3 regions of the Mesorhizobium sp. M8A.F.Ca.ET.161.01.1.1 genome follow, and region 2 is predicted to be linked to each of the others. Evidence: predicted binding sites of a transcription regulator. Region 2 holds the regulator's gene; each other region holds the start of a gene.
What was found. The regulator PhoB, encoded in region 2, activates phosphate uptake and scavenging genes when phosphate is short. The targets are predictions, from matches to a motif close to TGTCATNNANCTGTCAT.
Positions count from the first base shown of each region.

Region 1 (6,527 bases), on a different contig from region 2:
CTTTTCGCAGCCAGCGCATGCCGAACAGAATCAGCAACACGCCAACGATGAACTGCAGCGTGTTGATGGGGACAAGCGCCAGCAGCGGCCCGAACGCCAGCACCAGGGCTGCCAGCACTGCCAGAGCCAGCGCAGCACCCGTCAAGGCCGGACGCCAGCTGCGTGTCACCCCGACCGCGAGCACAATGGTGAAGGCTTCGACGACCTCGACCAGGGAGGCGAGAAATGCCGCCGTGACTGTCGAGAGGATGGGTGTCAGTGTCTGCATCAAGGCTTCCTGTCTTGCTCGACCCTGATTCCCTGGGGGCGAATTCCCGGATCGTAGTCCAGAATCACCCTACGCGGCCAGCAGCCCAAAGCGTTCCGGCGGCAGCGCAAGCAGACGGGTGAAACTGGCCTCGATCAGATCAGCCCCGACATGTCGGAGAAGGCCATTGCCTTGCGTAGCAGCTCGGCGAAGCGCTCACCGGCCACCTCGCGCGGACCGCTGTTGTCGATCGAGGTGACGCCAGGGCCGGACAAGGTCACACTGGCGCTGCGCGCCAGCCGTGCCAGCACTTCGCCGCGCGACTCGCGGCCGCGCATCGCCAGCCGCTCGGCCAGCACCTGGGGCGAAGCGGTGATCTCGACGATCGCCAGATTGGCATAGCGTTCGCGCAAGGTGGGGATGACCGCGCGCGATACGTTGGCAACGGCGACGTGGCCATTGGAAACGGACCAGTCGACATCGGCGGGCAGGCCATAGCGCAGGCCATGCGCTTCCCAGGAGATGGCGAAGGCGCCATCGGCCTCGGCCTCGGCGAAGGCGGCGTCGGCCAGCGTGTCGTGATCCTCGCTCGCCGCATCGCTCGGCCTGGTGATGACGCGGCGAACGAACTCCAGCTGCGTCTCGTCGGCGAAAAGCGCCTTGGCGTAACCGATCACCGTGTCCTTGCCGGCACCGCTAGGGCCTACGACGGCAACAAAGACGCCATGACGGATCGGAAAGGTTTCGGCGGACAGTTCGCGCTCGATCAAGGCCGACACCATCATGCCACCCGGCATCCCTGCCGCCACACGGTGCGCACGACCGGAACACGATCGTCGACGCGCACCCGCACCAGATCGGCGCGGCGTCCCTGTTCGATGATCCCGCGGTCGTCAAGGCCGACGGCCTGCGCCGGGTTCTTCGAGACCATGGCGACGGCCTGCGGCAGCGAAATGCCTTCGACCATGTCGCCGAGGAAGAAGGCCGACTGGATCAGGCTGAAGGGGATGTAGTCGGACGACAGGATGTCAAGCAGGCCGTCACTGGCCAGGGTGCGTGCCGAAACATTGCCCGAATGCGAGGCGCCGCGCATGACATTGGGCGCGCCCATCAGCACGCCGAGCCCGGCGGCCTTCGAGGCCCGCGCCGCTTCCTCTGTGGTCGGGAACTCGGCGACCCTCACGCCCTGCTCGATGGCCTCGTCGACATGAGCCGACGTGGCGTCGTCATGGCTGGCGAGCACGATGCCGCGCTCCTGGCAGGCGGCGGCGATGAAGACGCGGTTCGGTCCTGAATTGCGTGCCGACTCGCCCATCCGCTTCTCGCAGAATTTCTTGAAATCCTGATCCGAGAGCTTCAGCTTGCGCTGGTAGTAGTAGGCGTAGGTTTCAAGGTTGACGAACTGGCGCTGGCCCGGCGCATGATCCATCAGCGACGCCAGTTTCACCCTGTCGTCTGTCTCGAAATTGGCGAAGGCCCTCAGGCAGTCCGGTGCCGAGACCTCGCAGCGCAGATGGATGAAATGGTCTGCCCGCAGCCGCTCCTGCTGGACACTGTCCTCGATCGCATCGGCCAGCTTGCGGATGTCGTCCGATGTCAGGTCGGCGTCCTCGTCCATGCCGACGCGGAGCGCATCGAGCACGGTGGTGATGCCGGCGGTCGCCACCTGCGCGTCATGGGCAAGCACCGCGGCGATCGGGTTCCAGCGCACTTTCGGCCGCGGCGCATAATGGCCCTCGAGATGGTCGGTGTGGAGTTCGACCAGTCCTGGAATGATGAAGTCGCCGCCCATGTCCTCGCCGGTCCGGGCCGCGCCGGCATCGATGCCGGCGATAAAGCCGTCGCGCAGCACCAGCGAGCCTTCGACGATCTCGTCGGCAAGAACGATGCGGGCGTTGGAAAGAACAGTTTCGGCGGTCATTGCGGCTGGTCCTTGCTTCTTCCGGCGCCTGTCAGGCGGTTTTTCTGGCCGGGCGGCGTCCAAGCGCGTGCTGGGACAGCACCATGAACGGCGCACCGGGTTCGAGTTCGACAAACAATGTCAGCGCATCCACCAGCACGGGCTGGCGCAGCACATCGGCGAAAAGGCCGTCGATCGCCGCGCGCAGGCGAGGGCTTTCCTGTGGGCCGGCCCGGCCCGACAGGGTCATATGGAAGCGAAAGGTCTCGAAAACATAGGGATAGCCCCACTGGCAGAGATTGCGAAACTCCGCCGGCTTCAGCGAATCCGGGCTGCGCCGCTCGATCTCGGCCTCGCTCAACGGCGCGCGAAACCGGTCGAAATCGCGCACGACGTCGTCGGCGAAGCGGTTGAGCGGAGGCAGCGGACCATCCGGCACCAGCGCGAAGAAGCTGTCGATCTGGCTGACGACCAGACGCGGGATCGTCACAACCGGCGTTGCTTCGGCAAAATGGTCTAGCGCCGCGCGCAGCGAAGCCTCGGTCTCGGTGGCGGCCAGGCGGAAGGGCGCTTTCAGCGTGGCGTGAAAGCCATAGCGGCGCGCCGAAGCGGTGTGGAAGGCCACTTCCGCCGCCGACAGGTCGGCCACGGCCTCAACCGGGCCGGTCGCGGCACCGAACGGGTCGCGGCCCAGCCAGTTGGCGGCGATACGCGCCAGCGGCTCGTCCTGCCTGGGGGTGAAATAGATGGCATAACGCATGGGAAGTCCTCGTCAGAAACGTTGCCATAGGTGATTTCCATGACGGATTGACGAAGCTTTGAAGGGTTTTCGAAGGCAAATCGACCCTCAGGGTCGTTAGCCGACGATTTTTCCCAACTGGACCAACAAATTCAACCGGAAACGCAGAACGGTCAGGCCTTCATCAACCATTCGTGCTCGGGCGCGTTGTGGAATTTCCACGTCCGCTTCGGCCCGGCCATCACATTGAGGTAATAGAGGTCATAGCCATGGCAGGCGGCACAAGGGTGATAGCCCTTGGGCACCAGCACGACATCGCCGTCCTCGATCGCCATGGCTTCGTCCAGCGCGCGCCGGCCATCCTTGTCGGCGTCGGTATAGACGCGCTGGAAGGCAAAACCCTGCGGCGGGTTGAGGCGGTGGTAGTAGGTTTCCTCGAGATAGGATTCAGCGGGCAGATTGTCCTGGTCGTGCTTGTGCGGCGGGTAGCTCGACGTGTGGCCGCCGGGCGTGATGACCTCGACCACCAGAAGCGAGTCGGCCGGCTGCCCCTCAGGCAGGATGTTGGTGACGTAGCGCGTGTTGGTGCCCTTGCCGCGCACCTCCTGGCCGAGATCGTCCGGCCCGATCACCCGGACCGGCAAGCCGCCGCCAAGGCCGGGCGCCGAGCATACCGCGAGTTCCAGCTCGGTGTCGGCCGTCACCGACCAGTCCGATCCCTGCGGCACGTAGACCGACCACGGCTTGCCCTCGAAAGGCGACATGCGCTCGCCGAGCAGGCCGAGATCCTTGCCGCCGGCTTTTGCCGTACCCTTGCCGGTCACGAAGACCAGGCAGACTTCGCGGTCGTCCGACTGTCCCGAGGCGCTCTGGCCGGGCTTCAGCCGATGCAGATCGAAACCGACATAGGTCCAGCCAGCGCCTTGCGGCGTGACATGCGCGACGCGGCCATTGCCCTTGTCGGCTTTGACGAGCAGTTTCGACATTTTTGTCTCTCCTATCGCAAATCTTCGAGATCGGCCGAAGCCTCCCAACTTCGTCATCCTAGGGCGTAGCAGGAGCGAAGCTCCGTCGCGGAGACCCTAGGATCCATTCCGTGACCCCGCAGCGGAGCGGAGCGGAATTCTGCACCGTCGCAACGCTTCAATCCAACGGCATGGATCCTAGGGTCTGCGCCGCGTCGCTGCGCTCCTTGCTCCGCCCTAGGATGACGAAGCGAGGAGCGTTTCGGCCAATCACCAACGTATGCGATCCGTTACGCACGTATCCAATCCACTGGAACTTCTTCCATCATTCCTTGGGTTCGATGCCGACCTTGGGTTCCTCAGGCGTCGCCTTCGCCTCCTCCACGGGCTTGTACAGATAAAAAAACTGCCAGACGGCATAGCCGGCGAAGCCGAGCGCGATCACGCCCCAGAACGGCGTGCCGCTGGCGAACTCGATGATCGACCAGATGACGCAGACCGCGACGACGGCGATGCGCCGCCACAGCGGCCGGAAGAACGGGTGTTCATAATCTTTCATCGCGCCATCCGAGAGTTGCCGAACCAGTTCTCAGATAAGCCACCCGTGGCGACCAATCCAGCCTTCAGACATTCGGGAAGCCCTGCGTCTCGACCGTGTAGCCGGCGGCGGTCATCACCCGCATCAGCTCCTTGTAGCCGACCTGCGCCATCTTCAACGGCGGGTTCTTCCTGGGGTCCTGCTCGGCCTCGACCACGAACCAGCCTTCATAGCCATGATCGGCGAAGCGCTGCACGATGGCGCCGAAATCGAGCGAGCCGTCGCCCGGCACTGTGAAGGCGCCGAGCGCCACGGCGTCGAGGAAGGACTGCTTCGTACGGTCGAGCTTGTCGATCACATCCATGCGCACATCCTTCACATGGACATGGCTGATGCGCTTGTGGTGGTTGTCGATGGCGCGCAGCACATCGCCGCCGGCAAAGGCCAGATGGCCGGCATCGAGCAGCAGCGGGATTCCTTCGCCGGAATGGCGCATGAAGGCGTCGAGTTCCGGCTCGGTCTCGACTACCGCCGCCATGTGGTGATGGTAGGAAAGCGGCATGCCTTGCTCGGCGCACCATTCGCCGAATTCCGTCAGGCGCCGCGCGTAGGCCTTCATTTCGTCGCCCGAAAGTTTCGGCTTGGTGGCGAGCGGCCTGGAGCGGTCGCCCTGGATCGAGCGTCCGACCTCGCCATAGACGATGCAGGGCGCGTCGACCGCCTTGAACAGGTCGATCATCGGCTGGATGCGCTCCTTGTTCGCAGCCATCTCCTCGTCGACCAGCGTGCCGGAAAACCAGCCGCCGCATAGCGTGACGTCGGCGGCCTTCAGGATCGGCAGCATCACCTTTGGGTCGTTGGGAAAGCGCCGGCCCATTTCCATGCCGGTGAAGCCGGCAGAGCGCGACTGGCGCAGACATTCTTCCAGCGACACGTCATCGCTCAGTTCGGCAAGATCGTCGTTCCACCATGCGATGGGGGACATGCCCAGTTTGGCTTTCAAGTCGTCACTCCGGGTTAGAACTGCTTATTACCTGTTGGTTGGCGCTGCCCCTCATCCGCCTGCCGGCACCTTCTCCCCGTATAGAGACGGGGAGAAGGAAGGAGCTTCAGCGCCGGCGTCAATCGCCGACGCTCTGCATCCGCCGCTTCTCGTCATAGGCCTTGCGCGCCGCGTTCACCTGCGGCCGGGCCGAGACCTCGGGCACCGCCACGTCCCACCAGTGCCCGCCGGCATCGGTGGAAACCAGCGGGTCGGTGTCGATGACCAGCACGGTGGTGCGGTCGTTCTTTTTCGCCTGAGCCAGCGCCGTCTCCAGCCCGGCGATCGACGAAACTTTTTCTGATGTCGCGCCCATGCTGGCGGCATGCGCGGCAAAGTCGACATCGGGCAGGATCTCGTGGCGCGAGTCCTTCAACAGGTTGTTGAAGTTGGCACCACCAGTCGCCATCTGCAGCCGGTTGATGCAGCCGAACCCCCTGTTGTCGAGCAGCACGATGGTCAGTTTCAGGCCGAGCATCACCGAGGTGGCGATCTCGGAATTCAGCATCAGATAGGAGCCGTCGCCGATCATGACGACGATCTCCTCGCCGGGCTTCGCCATCTTGGTGCCGAGCCCGCCGGCGATCTCGTAGCCCATGGTCGAGAAGCCGTATTCGGCATGGTAGGAGCCGGGCGCGCCCGCCTGCCAGAGCTTGTGCAATTCGCCCGGGAGGCCGCCCGCGGCATGCAGGAGCGTCACGCCTGATCCCATGGCGCGCTGAACGGCGCCGATCACCTGCGCATCCGATGGAAAGGCGACGTTGGTCGATGCCGTCACCTTGGCCGCGTCGGCCTGCCAGGTGGTCTTGCCAGTGACCGCATTGTCGGTCCAGGCGACAGGCGCCTTCCAGCCTTGCAGCGCGGCGCCGAGCTCGGCGAGCCCTTCCGCTGCGTCGGCGACCAGCGGCAGCGCCCGGTGTTTGCCGGCATCAAAGGGCTGCACGTTGAGCCCGATGATGGTCTTGCCGGAATTCTTGAACAGCGCCCACGAGCCGGTGGTGAAATCCTGCAGGCGCGTGCCGATGGCGAGCACCACATCGGCCTCTTCCGCCAGCCGGTTGGCGGCCGAAGTGCCGGTGACGCCGACCGCCGCCAT
Region 1 covers NZ_SRTD01000018.1:101,562-108,088, reverse strand. Annotated here, with positions in the region: gene EN804_RS29450 (COG4280 domain-containing protein) at 1-268, opposite strand, end outside; gene phnN (phosphonate metabolism protein/1,5-bisphosphokinase (PRPP-forming) PhnN) at 403-1,032, opposite strand; gene EN804_RS29440 (alpha-D-ribose 1-methylphosphonate 5-triphosphate diphosphatase) at 1,029-2,168, opposite strand; gene EN804_RS29435 (DUF1045 domain-containing protein) at 2,200-2,907, opposite strand; gene iolB (5-deoxy-glucuronate isomerase) at 3,060-3,872, opposite strand; gene EN804_RS29420 (DUF3329 domain-containing protein) at 4,177-4,410, opposite strand; gene iolE (myo-inosose-2 dehydratase) at 4,475-5,392, opposite strand; gene iolD (3D-(3,5/4)-trihydroxycyclohexane-1,2-dione acylhydrolase (decyclizing)) at 5,511-6,527, opposite strand, start outside.
Region 1: the regulator PhoB is predicted to act here: its motif matches at 2,947-2,963, upstream of EN804_RS29435 (DUF1045 domain-containing protein).

Region 2 (6,527 bases):
CCTACAAGGACGGCAAGGAAACCGCCAAGGCGCTCGACTACGTGTCGATCCCCGACAGCGTCGTCGACCTGATCAAGGCTTCGTGGAAGGCCGACATCCAGGCCGGCGGCAAGCCGGTCTACGCTGGCGAGTAACATCACCCGAAGGAGCGCCGCTTTACGCGGCGCTCCTTTTTCTCAACACAAAGAGCCGAGCTTGACATGAGTGCTGTCCAGGAAGCCTTGCCAGCCATCAAGGGCTCGCGCGATGCCATCGTCAGACGTTTCGCGCTGACGGACACGATCTTTCATGCGGCGACCCGTGCCGCCGCGATCCTGGTTCTGGTCCTGCTTGGCGGCTTCGCCATCTCGTTGTTTGCCGGTTCCTGGCAAGCGCTCTCGACCTTCGGCTTCTCCTTTCTGACCACGGAAAGCTGGAACCCGGTGACCGAGAAATTCGGTGCGCTGGCGCCCATCTACGGCACCATCATCACATCCGCCATCGCCATCCTGATTGCCGTGCCGCTCGGCATCGGCATCGCGATCTTTCTCACCGAACTTTGCCCGCGCGCATTGCGGCGCCCGATTGGCATGGCGGTCGAACTGCTCGCCGGCATCCCCTCGATCATCTACGGCATCTGGGGCCTATTCGTGCTGGCACCGTTCCTGCAGACGACGGTGCAACCCTTTATCATCTGGCTGTTCCATGGTGTTCCCGGGCTCAACAACCTGTTTGCCGGCCCGCCCTATGGTATCGGCCTGCTCACCTCGGCGATGATCCTCGCCATCATGATCCTGCCTTTCATCACCTCGATCACCAAGGACGTGTTCGACACGGTGCCGTCGGTGCTGAAAGAGTCGGCCTACGGCATCGGTTGCACGACCTGGGAAGTGACGCGGCGCGTGGTCATTCCCTATACCCGGATCGGTATCATGGGCGGCGTCATGCTCGCCCTTGGCCGTGCGCTCGGCGAAACGATGGCCGTCACTTTCGTCATCGGCAACGCGCACCGCATCTCGACTTCGCTGTTCGCGCCCGCCACGACGATCTCGGCGACCATCGCCAACGAATTCACCGAAGCCGTTGGCGATCTCTACACCTCCTCGCTGGTGGCGCTCGGCCTGATCCTGTTCGTCATCACCTTCCTCATCCTTGCCATCGCACGCTACATGCTGATGCGCATCGACGCCCGTACGGGAGCCTGACCAATGTCGACAGCCGCATCGCTTCACCAAAGCCGCAAGCGCAGGAATGGCGTGATGATGACGCTGTGCGTCGTCGCCGCCGGCATTGGCCTCGCCTGGCTGGCACTTATCCTCGGCGCGCTGCTCTACAAGGGCCTGTCCGGCGTCTCGCTGGCCGTTTTCACCGAAATGACGCCTCCGCCCGGCGACGCCGGGGGCCTGCTCAATGCCATCTACGGCAGCGTGGTGATGACGATCATCGCCGTGATCGTCGGCACGCCGATCGGCGTGCTCGCCGGTACCTACATGGCCGAATACGGCCGCTTCTCCAAGCTCACCACCATCGTGCGCTTCATCAACGATATCCTGTTGTCGGCGCCATCGATCATCATCGGCCTGTTCGTCTACGAGTTGATGGTGCGGCCGATGGGACATTTCTCCGCCATTGCCGGCGCCGTTGCGCTGGCCATCCTGGTCATTCCGGTCGTGGTGCGCACCACCGAGGACATGCTCAACCTGGTGCCGAACGCGCTGCGTGAAGCCGGCACCGCGATCGGCGCGCCGCGCTGGGTGGTCATCAAATCTGTCGCTTACCGCGCCGCGCTCTCCGGCATCGTCACCGGCATATTGCTCGCCATCGCCCGCATCTCCGGCGAGACGGCGCCGTTGCTCTTCACCGCGCTCAACAACCAGTTCTGGTCGAGCAATCTCAACGCGCCGATGGCCAGCCTGCCTGTCACCATCTTCCAGTTCGCTCTCAGCCCCTATGAGGAATGGCAGCAACTGGCATGGACTGGCGCACTCATAATCACCCTGACGGTTCTCGGCCTGAGCATTTTCGCCCGCAGCCTTACCGGACGCAGAGAGGACAGATGAAACCGATGTTGTCCACCGAGTTGAACACGCCCGAAGTGGCCGTGGATAAGGCCAAGATCGAGGTCAAGAACCTCAACTTCTACTACGGCCAGTCGAAGGCGTTGAAGGATATCAGCCTGTCGCTGCCCGAGCGCAGCGTCACCGCCTTCATCGGCCCGTCGGGCTGCGGGAAGTCGACGCTGCTGCGCGTCTTCAACCGCATCTACGAGCTCTACCCGAAGCAGAGCGCCGACGGCCAGGTGCTGCTCGACGGCCAGAACATCCTCGACCGCTCGCAGGATCTCAATCTCCTGCGCACCAAGATCGGCATGGTGTTCCAGAAGCCGACGCCGTTCCCGATGTCGATCTACGAGAACATCGCTTTCGGCGTCCGTCTCTACGAGAAGATCAGCAAGTCCGAGATGGACGGCCGTGTCGAACAGGCGCTGAAGCGCGCGGCATTGTGGACCGAGGTCAAGGACAAGCTCAACGCTAGCGGCCTCAGCCTGTCGGGCGGCCAGCAGCAGCGTCTTTGCATCGCCCGCACCGTGGCGGTGAAGCCGGAAGTCATCCTGCTCGACGAACCAGCCTCGGCGCTCGATCCGCTGTCGACCGCCAAGATCGAGGAACTGATCGACGAGCTGCAGGCCGACTATACGATCGTCATCGTCACCCACAACATGCAGCAGGCGGCGCGCGTGTCGCGCCAGACGGCGTTCATGTATCTGGGCGAACTGGTCGAATTCGACAAGACCGAGAAGATCTTCACGTCGCCTCGCGAGAAGCGCACGCAGGACTACATCACCGGCCGCTTCGGCTGATATCACGCATACGAGGACCAGGATCATGGCCGAACACACAGTCGCAGCCTTCGATGAGGATCTCGGACAGATCAGCAGGCTGATCAGCGACATGGGCGATCTCGCCGGCACGATGGTCGGCGGCGCCACCAAGGCTCTGCTGAATTCCGACAACGCGCTGGCACAGCGCGTCGTCTCCGACGACGCCATCATGGATGCGCGCCAGCGCGAACTCGACGACCGCGCCATCACCCTGATCGCCAAGCGCCAGCCGATGGCCGACGATCTGCGTCATGTCGTCGGCTCGATCCGCATGGCGGGCGACCTCGAGCGCATCGGCGACCTTGCCAAGAACATCGCCAAGCGTGTCGGTTCCGTCGGCCTCACCGCGACGCCGCGCGACCTGTCGCACTCGATCGATTCCATGGCGCAGCTGGTGCTGATCCAGGTGCAGGGCGTGGTCGAGGAATATGCGGCCGGCGATGCCGCCGCCCTCGCCAAGCTCAGGAATGACGACGAACGCATCGACGTCAAATACACCTCGGTGTTCCGCGAACTGCTGACCTACATGATGGAGGATCCGCGCAACATCACGGCTTGCACGCATCTCTTGTTCTGCGCCAAGAATCTCGAGCGCATCGGCGACCATGTGACCAACATCGCCGAGAATGCGTATTATGTGCTGACCGGAACGCAACTGCCCGCCAATCGTCCGAAGCAGGACGAGACGGCGATGTCGGCGCCGGCGGCTTGACGATAGGATGATCTGCCAATGATCGCGCCACGCATCATGGTGGTGGAGGACGAGGAGCCGCTCGGCGTGCTCCTCCGCTACAATCTGGAATCGGAAGGCTACCAGGTCGAGGTGGTGACGCGCGGCGACGAAGCCGAGATCCGCCTCCAGGAGAATGTGCCCGACCTCCTGGTGCTCGACTGGATGGTGCCGGCTGTTTCCGGCATCGAACTCTGTCGGCGCCTGCGAATGCGGCCCGAGACCGAGAGGTTGCCGATCATCATGCTCACGGCGCGCGGTGAGGAGAGCGACCGCGTGCGTGGCCTTTCGACCGGCGCCGACGACTATCTGGTCAAGCCGTTCTCGACGCCGGAATTCATGGCCCGGGTCAAGGCGCTGCTGCGTCGCGCCAAGCCGGAAGTGCTGTCCAGCGTGCTCAAGGTCGGCGACATCGTGCTCGACCGTGAATCGCACCGGGTCTATCGCAAGAAGAGCGAAATCCGGCTCGGACCGACCGAGTTCCGGCTGCTCGAATTCATGATGCGCCATCCCGGCCGGGTGTTCTCGCGCAGCCAGTTGCTCGACAATGTCTGGGGCGAGACGATCTATATCGACGAGCGCACGGTGGACGTGCATGTCGGTCGCCTGCGCAAGGCGGTCAACAATGGCCGCATGCCCGACGTCATCCGCACCATCCGCGGCGCGGGCTACGCGATCAGGGAAGACTAGGTCCAGGGCGGCTACGCCCCTGACTTCGTCATCCACGAGCGGAGCAAGGAGCGAAGCGACGCGGCGCAGACCCGAGGATCCATGCCGGGACCTCGACGCGTCGCCGCAGTGCAGAATTCTGCGCCGTTGCACTCTACGATCGAGGTCACGGCATGGATCCCAGGGTCTCCGCGACGCCGCTTCGCGGCTGCTCCGCCCAGGGATGACGACCTTGAGGGCGCTCGGCCAACCTCCAGCATTGGTGGTGATTCACCGGAGCGTTCGCTCAGGCCACGCTCTTCCCAGCACTGCCTCTCGCCTGCACGCCCGGCGCGAAAATCTCCTGGTCGACGAAGGTCAAGGCGCGCATGGCGCAGCCTTCGCGAATGAGCGGCAGTTCGTTCGGCTCGGTGTCGAAGGAAATCGATTCCGAATGCTGGCCGCCGGCGGTCTGGGCGATGGCCTCGCGCAAGGCCGGCTCGATCAGATCGAAGGCGGCGGCACTGACACCGACCATGGCGACCGGCGCCGGGTCGATCAGCGCGAACAGGCTGCCCAGCCCATAGCCCAGCGCCTCGCCCGCCTTGCGATAGGCTTCGCGCTCCGGTCCGTCTTTCTCCCTTGCCGTCGCGGCGAGTGTCCGCATCTGCGCGTCGCTGACATCGGCGACCGGTTCGGCGTCCTCGCCAAGCTGCCTGGCATTACGCCAGATGGCATAGTTGCCGGCATAGGCCTCGACGCAGCCGCGCCGCCCGCAACGGCAGAGCGCGCCGCCCGGGCGATGGATCATGTGGCCGAATTCGCCGCCCGATGAATGGGTGCCGGTGAACAGTTCGCCCTTGAGCACCAGGCCCATGCCGATGCCGTGCGAGAGCAGGATGGCGATGAAGTCGTCGCGGTAGCGTTGAGGGTCGCGCCAGCGCAACGCCACCGCCATCATGTTGCAGTCGTTCTCCATGGTGGCGGGGATGCCGAATTCGGCTTCGAGTATGTCGGCGAAGGCAATGTCCGTCTGCGGCGTGATCGGCGACCACAGCATGGCACGCGCCTTGGTGTCGGTGATGCCCTGGATCGCCAGCGCGATGCGGGCAACACTGCGGATATCGAGATCGGGGTCCTCGATGCGGCGGCGCACTATTGCCGTGCATTCGCCGATCAGCGCCTCGCGCGACATGGTCAGCGTGTCCAGCCGGCGCTGCTCCTCGGCGACCACCTGGCCGGCATAATCGATGACGGCGACGGATAGGAAATTCAGCGACAGCACCACGGTCATCACAGCCGCGGCCTCGGGGTTGAGGCCGAGGCCAACCTGCGGCCGGCCGCGTTTGAGTGAGCCGGCCTCGTTCGGCTTGCCTTCGGTCAGGATACCTTCGCCGATCAGGTCGGCGGATATCGCCGATATGGTCGAGTGGCTGAGGCCAGTGGTGGCGGCGATCTCGGTGCGCGAGGGCTGACCATCCCGGCGCACGGCTGCAATCACCATTGCGCGGTTGCGCCGGCGCAGATCGTCGTGGCGGATTCCCACCGACATGCTTTCCCTCCCGGTTGCCGCGGTTCTTGATCCCCCTCGAATACCTCCGGCAACAGGGTCAAACACTGGCAGAAGCGGCCGGTGCTGTCATTTATTTATTGCGAGGCTCGAAAAAAAATTTCTGGCACCTCAAAATCCATCAGAATCGATGTTGACAGTGTTCTGGCGATGGACCAGTGTTTTTTCGAGGCTCGAAAAAATAGAGCCTTTGTGCCGGCCTTCGGGCCAGTTTGGTCGCGCCATACGCGGCGCAGGGAGGATATCATGAAGAGATTCACAGCCGCCATCCTGGCGGGTGTCGCCATGTCGCTGACACTGGTGTCGGTCGCGCAGGCGAAGGACAAGGTCATCGGCGTTTCCTGGTCCAACTTCCAGGAAGAGCGCTGGAAGACCGACGAGGCCGCCATGAAGAAGGCGATCGAGGCCGCGGGCGACAAGTACATTTCCGCCGATGCGCAGTCCAATCCCGGCAAGCAGCTGACCGATGTCGAGAGCCTGATTTCGCAGGGCGCCAATTCGCTGATCATCCTGGCGCAGGATGCCTCGGCCATCGGTCCGGCGGTGCAGAAAGCGCTCGACGAGGGCATTCCGGTCGTCGGCTATGACCGCCTGATCGAAAACAAGGACGTCTTCTACCTGACCTTCGACAACAAGGAAGTCGGCCGCATGCAGGCCCGTGAAGTGTTCAAGGTGAAGCCTGAAGGCAACTACGTCTTCATCAAGGGCTCGGGTGCCGA
Region 2 covers NZ_SRTD01000005.1:166,389-172,915, forward strand. Annotated here, with positions in the region: gene pstS (phosphate ABC transporter substrate-binding protein PstS) at 1-134, shown strand, start outside; gene pstC (phosphate ABC transporter permease subunit PstC) at 201-1,184, shown strand; gene pstA (phosphate ABC transporter permease PstA) at 1,188-2,039, shown strand; gene pstB (phosphate ABC transporter ATP-binding protein PstB) at 2,036-2,839, shown strand; gene phoU (phosphate signaling complex protein PhoU) at 2,865-3,572, shown strand; gene phoB (phosphate regulon transcriptional regulator PhoB) at 3,591-4,280, shown strand; gene EN804_RS15055 (ROK family protein) at 4,546-5,790, opposite strand; gene xylF (D-xylose ABC transporter substrate-binding protein) at 6,055-6,527, shown strand, end outside.

Region 3 (6,527 bases), on a different contig from region 2:
CGAAGCTCAAATAAGCAGCGTCGCGACAATCGTTTCCGGGGCGGCGTCGCCCCGGAAACATCCATCGGACGATTTGGAAATTCGCCTGCGTGCTTTAGGCTCCGCCTTCAAGATGCGTGTTCAAGACGCATCGCTGCGTACCCAACGATTGAGACCAATCTGGGAGGATTGTTATGACGTCGACGGCGCAGGAACTGCACCCGGCCCCTACGCTGCAGCCGGGCAGGACGATCCTCGAACTCAACGGCCTCGAAAAGCGCTACCCCGGCACCCATGCGCTGAAGCCGGTGCACCTTGCCTTCAAAGCCGGCGAGATCCACGCCATTGTCGGCGAGAACGGCGCCGGCAAATCGACCCTCATAAAACTTCTGACCGGCGTCATGCCGCGCACCTCCGGCGAGGTCATCTGGGAGGGCAAGCCGGCGGCTTTGGCCACCCCGCACGAGGCGATGGCGCTGGGCATTAACGCCGTCCACCAGGAGGTGGTGCTGTGCCGCCATCTCACCGTCGCCGCCAACATGTTCTTAGGCGAGGAGGAGTCCCGCTTCGGCCTCCTGCAACAGCGCGCCATGGTCAAAGACGCGCAGAGGATCATCAACGGCCTCGGCTTCGACCTACCGGCGCATGTCATGCTCGGTGACCTCACCATCGGCCAGCAGCAGCTGATCGCGGCCGCCCGCGCCACCGTGCGCGGCACCAAGTTCCTGATCTTCGACGAGCCGACCGCCTACCTGACGCGCAAGGAGGCCGACCAGCTCTTCACCTTGATCCGCCGGCTGAAGTCGGAGGGCGTGACGATCATCTATATCAGCCATCGCATGGAGGAAGTGTTCGAGCTCGCCGATCGTGTTTCGGTGCTGCGCGACGGCACGCTGGTCGGCACCAGGAACATCAGCGAGACCAATGACGCCGAACTCGTCAAGCTGATGATCAACCGCTCGATCGAACAAATCTACCACAAGGATCATTTCACTCCGGGTGCCGCGATCGTCGAGGCCAGGAACCTCTCGGGCAAGGGCTTCGAAAACGTGTCGATGACAGTCCGTGCCGGCGAGATCGTCGGGCTCTACGGCCTGATCGGCGCCGGACGCAGCGAATTCGTCACCACGCTCTACGGCCGGCACAAGAAGTCGGCCGGCCAGGTCCTGTGGGAAGGTAAGGATGTCCAGATCAACTCCGAGCATGACGCGATCAAGCTCGGCATGGCGCTGGCGCCGGAAAGCCGCCGCGACCAGGGCCTTTGTCTCAACCTGCCGGTTGGCCTCAACCTCAATTTGCCGATCTACAAGCGCATCTCCCGCAACCTGTTGATCTCGAACGCGAAAGAGAAGGCCGAGGCCGACCGCCAAATCGCCGGCCTCAGGATCAAGACGCCGACGCGCCATGCGTTGGCTTCCAGCCTTTCGGGCGGCAATCAGCAGAAGATCGTCATCGGCAAATGGCTGGCCCACGGCGCCAAGCTGTTCATCTTCGACGAGCCGACGGTTGGCGTCGATGTCGGCACCAAGGCCGAAATCTACCGCCTGTTCAGCGCGCTCTTGTCAAAGGGCGCCGGCATCATCCTGATCTCATCCTATTTGCCGGAAGTCTATGAACTGGCCGACACGCTGCACGTGTTCCGCCGCGGCAAGCTGGTGGCCACGCACGGCTTCCACACCGCCGATCACGAGGACATTCTCACACAGGCGCTCGCCGAGAAACAAGAAAAGTTGGGAGGAAAGACATGAGCACCGAGGCGATTCCTGCCGAAAAACCGAAGCGCAATTACAACGCCCTGTTCGGACTGACGCTGCTGGCGCTGCTGGTGCTGCTGTGGGTCATCCTGTCGTTATCCACATCGAGCTTCGCGTCGGCCAACAACATCTCGAATCTGCTGCGCCAGGGTTCGATGATCGCCATTTTGGCTGTCGGCCAGACCTTCGTCATCATCACCGGCGGCATCGATCTGTCCGTGGGCGCGGTGGTCGGTTTCGCAACCGTCATCGCCGCGATGTTGATCAATGCCGGCGTCCCGGTCTTCCTCGCCATCCTGCTCACCTTGCTGGTCGGCGTCGCCATCGGCCTCTTCCATGGTTTTGGCATCGTCAAGATGGGCCTGCCGCCTTTCATCATCACGCTGGCGACCCTGACGTCGCTGCGCGGCATTGGCCTCTTGATGACCAACGGCAATTCGATTTCGATCAACAATGATGCTTTCCAGGAATTCTCGCGCAACTCCTTCCTCGGCGTCCCCAATCTGTTCTGGATGGTCCTGCTGGTCGGCATACCCGCCTATGTCTTCCTGCATCACAGCCGCTGGGGCCGGTATCTGTTCTCGGTTGGGTCGAACGCCGAGGCCTCGCGCCTGTCCGGCGTTAACGTCCAGCGCACCATCTTCATGGCCTACACGCTGTCGGGTCTGTGCGCGGCGTTCGTCGGCGTGCTCTTGGCTTCGCGCATCGGCATCGGCAACCCGACCCAGGCCGAAGGGTGGGAACTGCAGGCGATCGCCTCGTCGGTGATCGGCGGCACCTCACTGTTCGGCGCGGTCGGCTCGGTGCACGGGCCACTGCTCGGCGCCTTCATCCTGGCGACCATCAACAACGGCGCCAACCTGCTCAACGTCAACGCCTTCTGGCAGCGTGTCATCACCGGCGTGCTGATCATCGTCATCGTCTATTTCGATGGCCTGCGCCGCCGCGGCGGCAAGTAGTCAACGAACCGAAAATCGAACTCCGGCCCAGTATCAAAACGGGCCGGAGTTTTCGTAAACCCAAATTGGACCGAACCATGAAAGCCGTCGTCTGCCGCTCGCCCGGCGAACTCATTCTGGAAGACCGTCCCGCTCCCGGCTCGCCGCCTCCCGGCTGGGCACTGGTGGCGGTCAGCCATGTCGGCATCTGCGGCACCGACTATCACATCTTCGAGGGCAAGCACCCGTTCCTCGCCTACCCCCGCATCATGGGCCACGAAGTGTCTGGCACCGTCGTCGAAGTCGGCGAAGGAGCCGGTCTTGCGGTCGGCGAACCGGTGATCATCAACCCCTATCTCTCCTGCGGCAAATGCATCGCCTGCCGCCACGGCAAGCCCAATTGCTGTGTGCGCATCGAAGTGCTCGGCGTGCATCGCGATGGCGCCATGTGCGAACAGATCCTGGTGCCGACGCAGAACCTCTATCCCACCAACGGCCTGTCGCTCGCCGACGCCGCCGCCGTCGAATTCCTGGCCATCGGCGCCCATGCCGTGCGCCGCGCGCGTTCCGAGCCCGGTGCACGCACGCTGGTCATCGGCGCCGGTCCGATCGGCCTCGGCACCGCCATCTTCGCCCGCATCGCCAGGCTCGACGTCAGCTTGCTCGACATGAGCAGCGAAAGGCTGGGCTTCGCGTCAAGCGAGCTCGGCTTCTCGGTCCTTGACGGCTCGCATGCATCCGTGTCCGATCTGGTGCGCGACGCGACTGGTGGCGAAGGCTTCGACGTGGTCTTCGACGCCACCGGCAACACCTCCTCGGTGCAATCGGCCTTCGCCCATGTCGCGCATGGCGGCACGCTTGTGCTGGTCAGCGTCGTCAAGGACGACATCGTCTTTTCCGATCCCGAGTTCCACAAGCGCGAGATGACGCTGGTCGGCAGCCGCAATGCGCTGCGCGCCGATTTCGATCATGTCGCCGCCTCGATCCGCAATGGCGCCGTGCCGCTGGCCAAGCTCGTCACCCACCGCACCACGCTGACCGATACGCCAGAGGATCTCGCACGCTGGGTCCATGAAAAGTCGGGCCTGATCAAGGCCGTGATCGAGATCGGATAGCCGGGCGTTACAGCGCCGACAGCTTCAGCTCCACCCGCTCCGCGGGAAAACGTGACTCCGAAAACTGGATCGGCTGGCCGTCGGGCGTGACGTTGACCGCCACCGTCACCAGCACGATGGCGCCCGGCTGCAGATCGAGATCGGCAAGATCGGCGGCGTCGGCATGGCGCGCCGAGAGCACGGTCGATTGCCTGAGATAATCGTCGATGCCGAAACGCGCGAGCGACGCGGTGATCGAACCGGTCTGCGCCATCGCCTCGTCGATGCCGGCAAAGCGTCTGGCATCGAACCAGCTGGCAGCACGCGACACGGACCGTCCGTCGGCCTCGCCGCGTGTTTCCAGCCGCATCACGTCAGCGCCCCTGGCAAGGCCAAGACCCTCGGCGACACGCTGGCTGGCCGGCTCGATCGATGAAGAGAGCAGCACGATGTGTCGTTCCGACGTCTGTCCCTGCAGGCCCGCCGAGAAACGCGTACGCGCGCCGATCGGATAGGACAGCCGCTTGCGCGACAAGACGAACGTGCCGCGCCCTTGCTCGGCCCGCAGCACGCCCTCCTGCACGAGGGCCGATATGGCGCTGCGTACTGTGTGACGGTTGACGCCGTAGCGCTCGGCCAGCGCGACTTCGGGCGGCAGCGCGGCATTTTCGGCGACATCGCCAATGGCAATCGCTTGCAGGATCCTGTCGGCGATCTGGCGCCATAGTGAAACACCGCTGCGCCGCTCGATGCTGTCGGCCGCTTGCTGCCCGATCATGTTTTGCTCCCGCCTTGTCACGCACCCGTCATGGACTCGCGTTAGGTAATATGTATAATTTGTATAGTTGTCTATATCAATAGACAAATCTGGCGAAGAGGAAAGCTGCCGATGCGAGGACAGGAAGCCCGCGACCAGGCCGAGCGCAAAGCCGCCATGGCGACGCTGGCGCAATCCAGCGGCGACGACATCGTCCGGCTCTGGAACGAGGCCGGCCTGCCTTCGCAAGCCGAGCTGCTGCGCGGTCCCGAGACCGGCCTGGTCACGCTGTGTGGCCGCATCGGCGGCGGCGGCGCGCCCTTCAATGTCGGCGAAGCGACCGTTACCCGCGCCACGGTCCGGCTGCCGTCCGGACAGGTCGGTCATTGCTACGCGCTTGGCCGCGACAAGCAGAAGGCGAAGCTGGCGGCCATCGCCGACGCGCTCTGGCAGGACCCTGCCCGCCGCGCCGAGGTCGAGACCAGGCTCATTGCGCCCTTGCGCTCGGCTCTGACCGTTGCCCACGAAAAACGCCGTGCCGAGACGGCGGCGACGAAAGTGGATTTCTTCACCATGGTTCGCGGAGAAGATTGATGGATATCGCGGCACAATCGATCGAGGGCGGTTTCGCCGATCCGGTCTTCAACGCACAGACCGTGTTTCGGGCAGTCATGGACGCCATGGCGCGGCCGGGCAGCGTCCAGCCCTTGCCGGGCCTGGCCCGCCCGCCGGCGCCGCTTTCGGCAACATCAGGCGCCATTGCACTGGCGCTCTGCGACAACGACACGCCGCTCTGGCTCGACCCGGCCTTGCACGCCTCCGCAGCGATCGGCTCCTGGCTTGGTTTCCACACCGGTGCGCCGCTTGCCAACACACCGGCCGACGCGCATTTCGCGTTTGTTGCCACACCGGCCGAGATGATGGCGCTCGACGGTTTTTCACAAGGCACGCAGGATTATCCCGATCGATCGACGACGCTGATCCTGCAGGTCGGCGATCTCACTTCAGGAACCCCGCTGTTGCTCGAAGGCCCCGGCATCGAAACCAGCGCCACGATCGCGCCGGCACAAATGCCGCGCCATTTCGTCGAGCAGTGGAAGCAAAACAACAAGCGCTTTCCGCGCGGCGTCGACATCGTCCTCGCCACATCGGAAGGCGTAGCCTGCCTGCCGCGCACGACGCGCATCAAGACGATGGAGGCTTGAAGATGTATGTCGCGGTAAAAGGTGGCGAAGCCGCCATTGCCAACGCCCACGGCCTGCTTGCCGACCGCCGGCGCGGTGACCGCTCGGTGCCCGCGCTCCGCCTCGACCAGATCGTCGAGCAGCTGGCGCTGGGCGTCGACCGGGTGATGAGCGAAGGCTCGCTCTATGACCGTGAACTCGCCGCACTCGCCATCGTCCAGGCGCGCGGCGACATGATCGAAGCGATTTTCCTGGTGCGTGCCTACCGCACCACGTTGCCGCGCTTCGGTTACACCAGACCGATCGACACCAGCGCGATGCTGGTCGAACGGCGCGTCTCGGCGACCTACAAGGACCTGCCTGGCGGCCAGCTGCTTGGCCCGACTTTCGATTACACGCACCGCCTGCTCGACCCCGAGCTTGCCGCCGGCGCCGATGTCGCCGAACCGCTGCAGCGCGCCGGCAGCGCCGAGCCCATGCCGCGTGTCTCGGCCATCCTCGCCCGCGAAGGCCTGATCGAGCCCGATGGCGACATGCCGCAGGATCACATCCCCGGCGACATCACCCGCGAGCCGCTGGAATTCCCGATGGCGCGCGACATCCGCCTGCAGGCGCTGTCACGCGGCGACGAGGGTTTCCTGCTGGCGCTCGGCTATTCCACGCAGCGCGGCTATGCCCGCAACCATCCCTTTGTCGGCGAGATCCGCATAGGCGAGGTCGAGTTGGAGCTCGACGTTCCCGAACTGCCCTTCGCGGTGCCGCTCGGCACGGTGCGGGTCACCGAATGCCAGATGGTCAACCAGTTCAAGGGTTCGGCCAAG
Region 3 covers NZ_SRTD01000002.1:751,027-757,553, forward strand. Annotated here, with positions in the region: gene EN804_RS08615 (ABC transporter substrate-binding protein) at 1-14, shown strand, start outside; gene EN804_RS08620 (sugar ABC transporter ATP-binding protein) at 174-1,727, shown strand; gene EN804_RS08625 (ABC transporter permease) at 1,724-2,692, shown strand; gene EN804_RS08630 (zinc-binding alcohol dehydrogenase family protein) at 2,770-3,786, shown strand; gene phnF (phosphonate metabolism transcriptional regulator PhnF) at 3,794-4,543, opposite strand; gene phnG (phosphonate C-P lyase system protein PhnG) at 4,655-5,116, shown strand; gene phnH (phosphonate C-P lyase system protein PhnH) at 5,116-5,727, shown strand; gene EN804_RS08650 (carbon-phosphorus lyase complex subunit PhnI) at 5,730-6,527, shown strand, end outside.
Region 3: the regulator PhoB is predicted to act here: its motif matches at 4,559-4,575, upstream of phnF (phosphonate metabolism transcriptional regulator PhnF).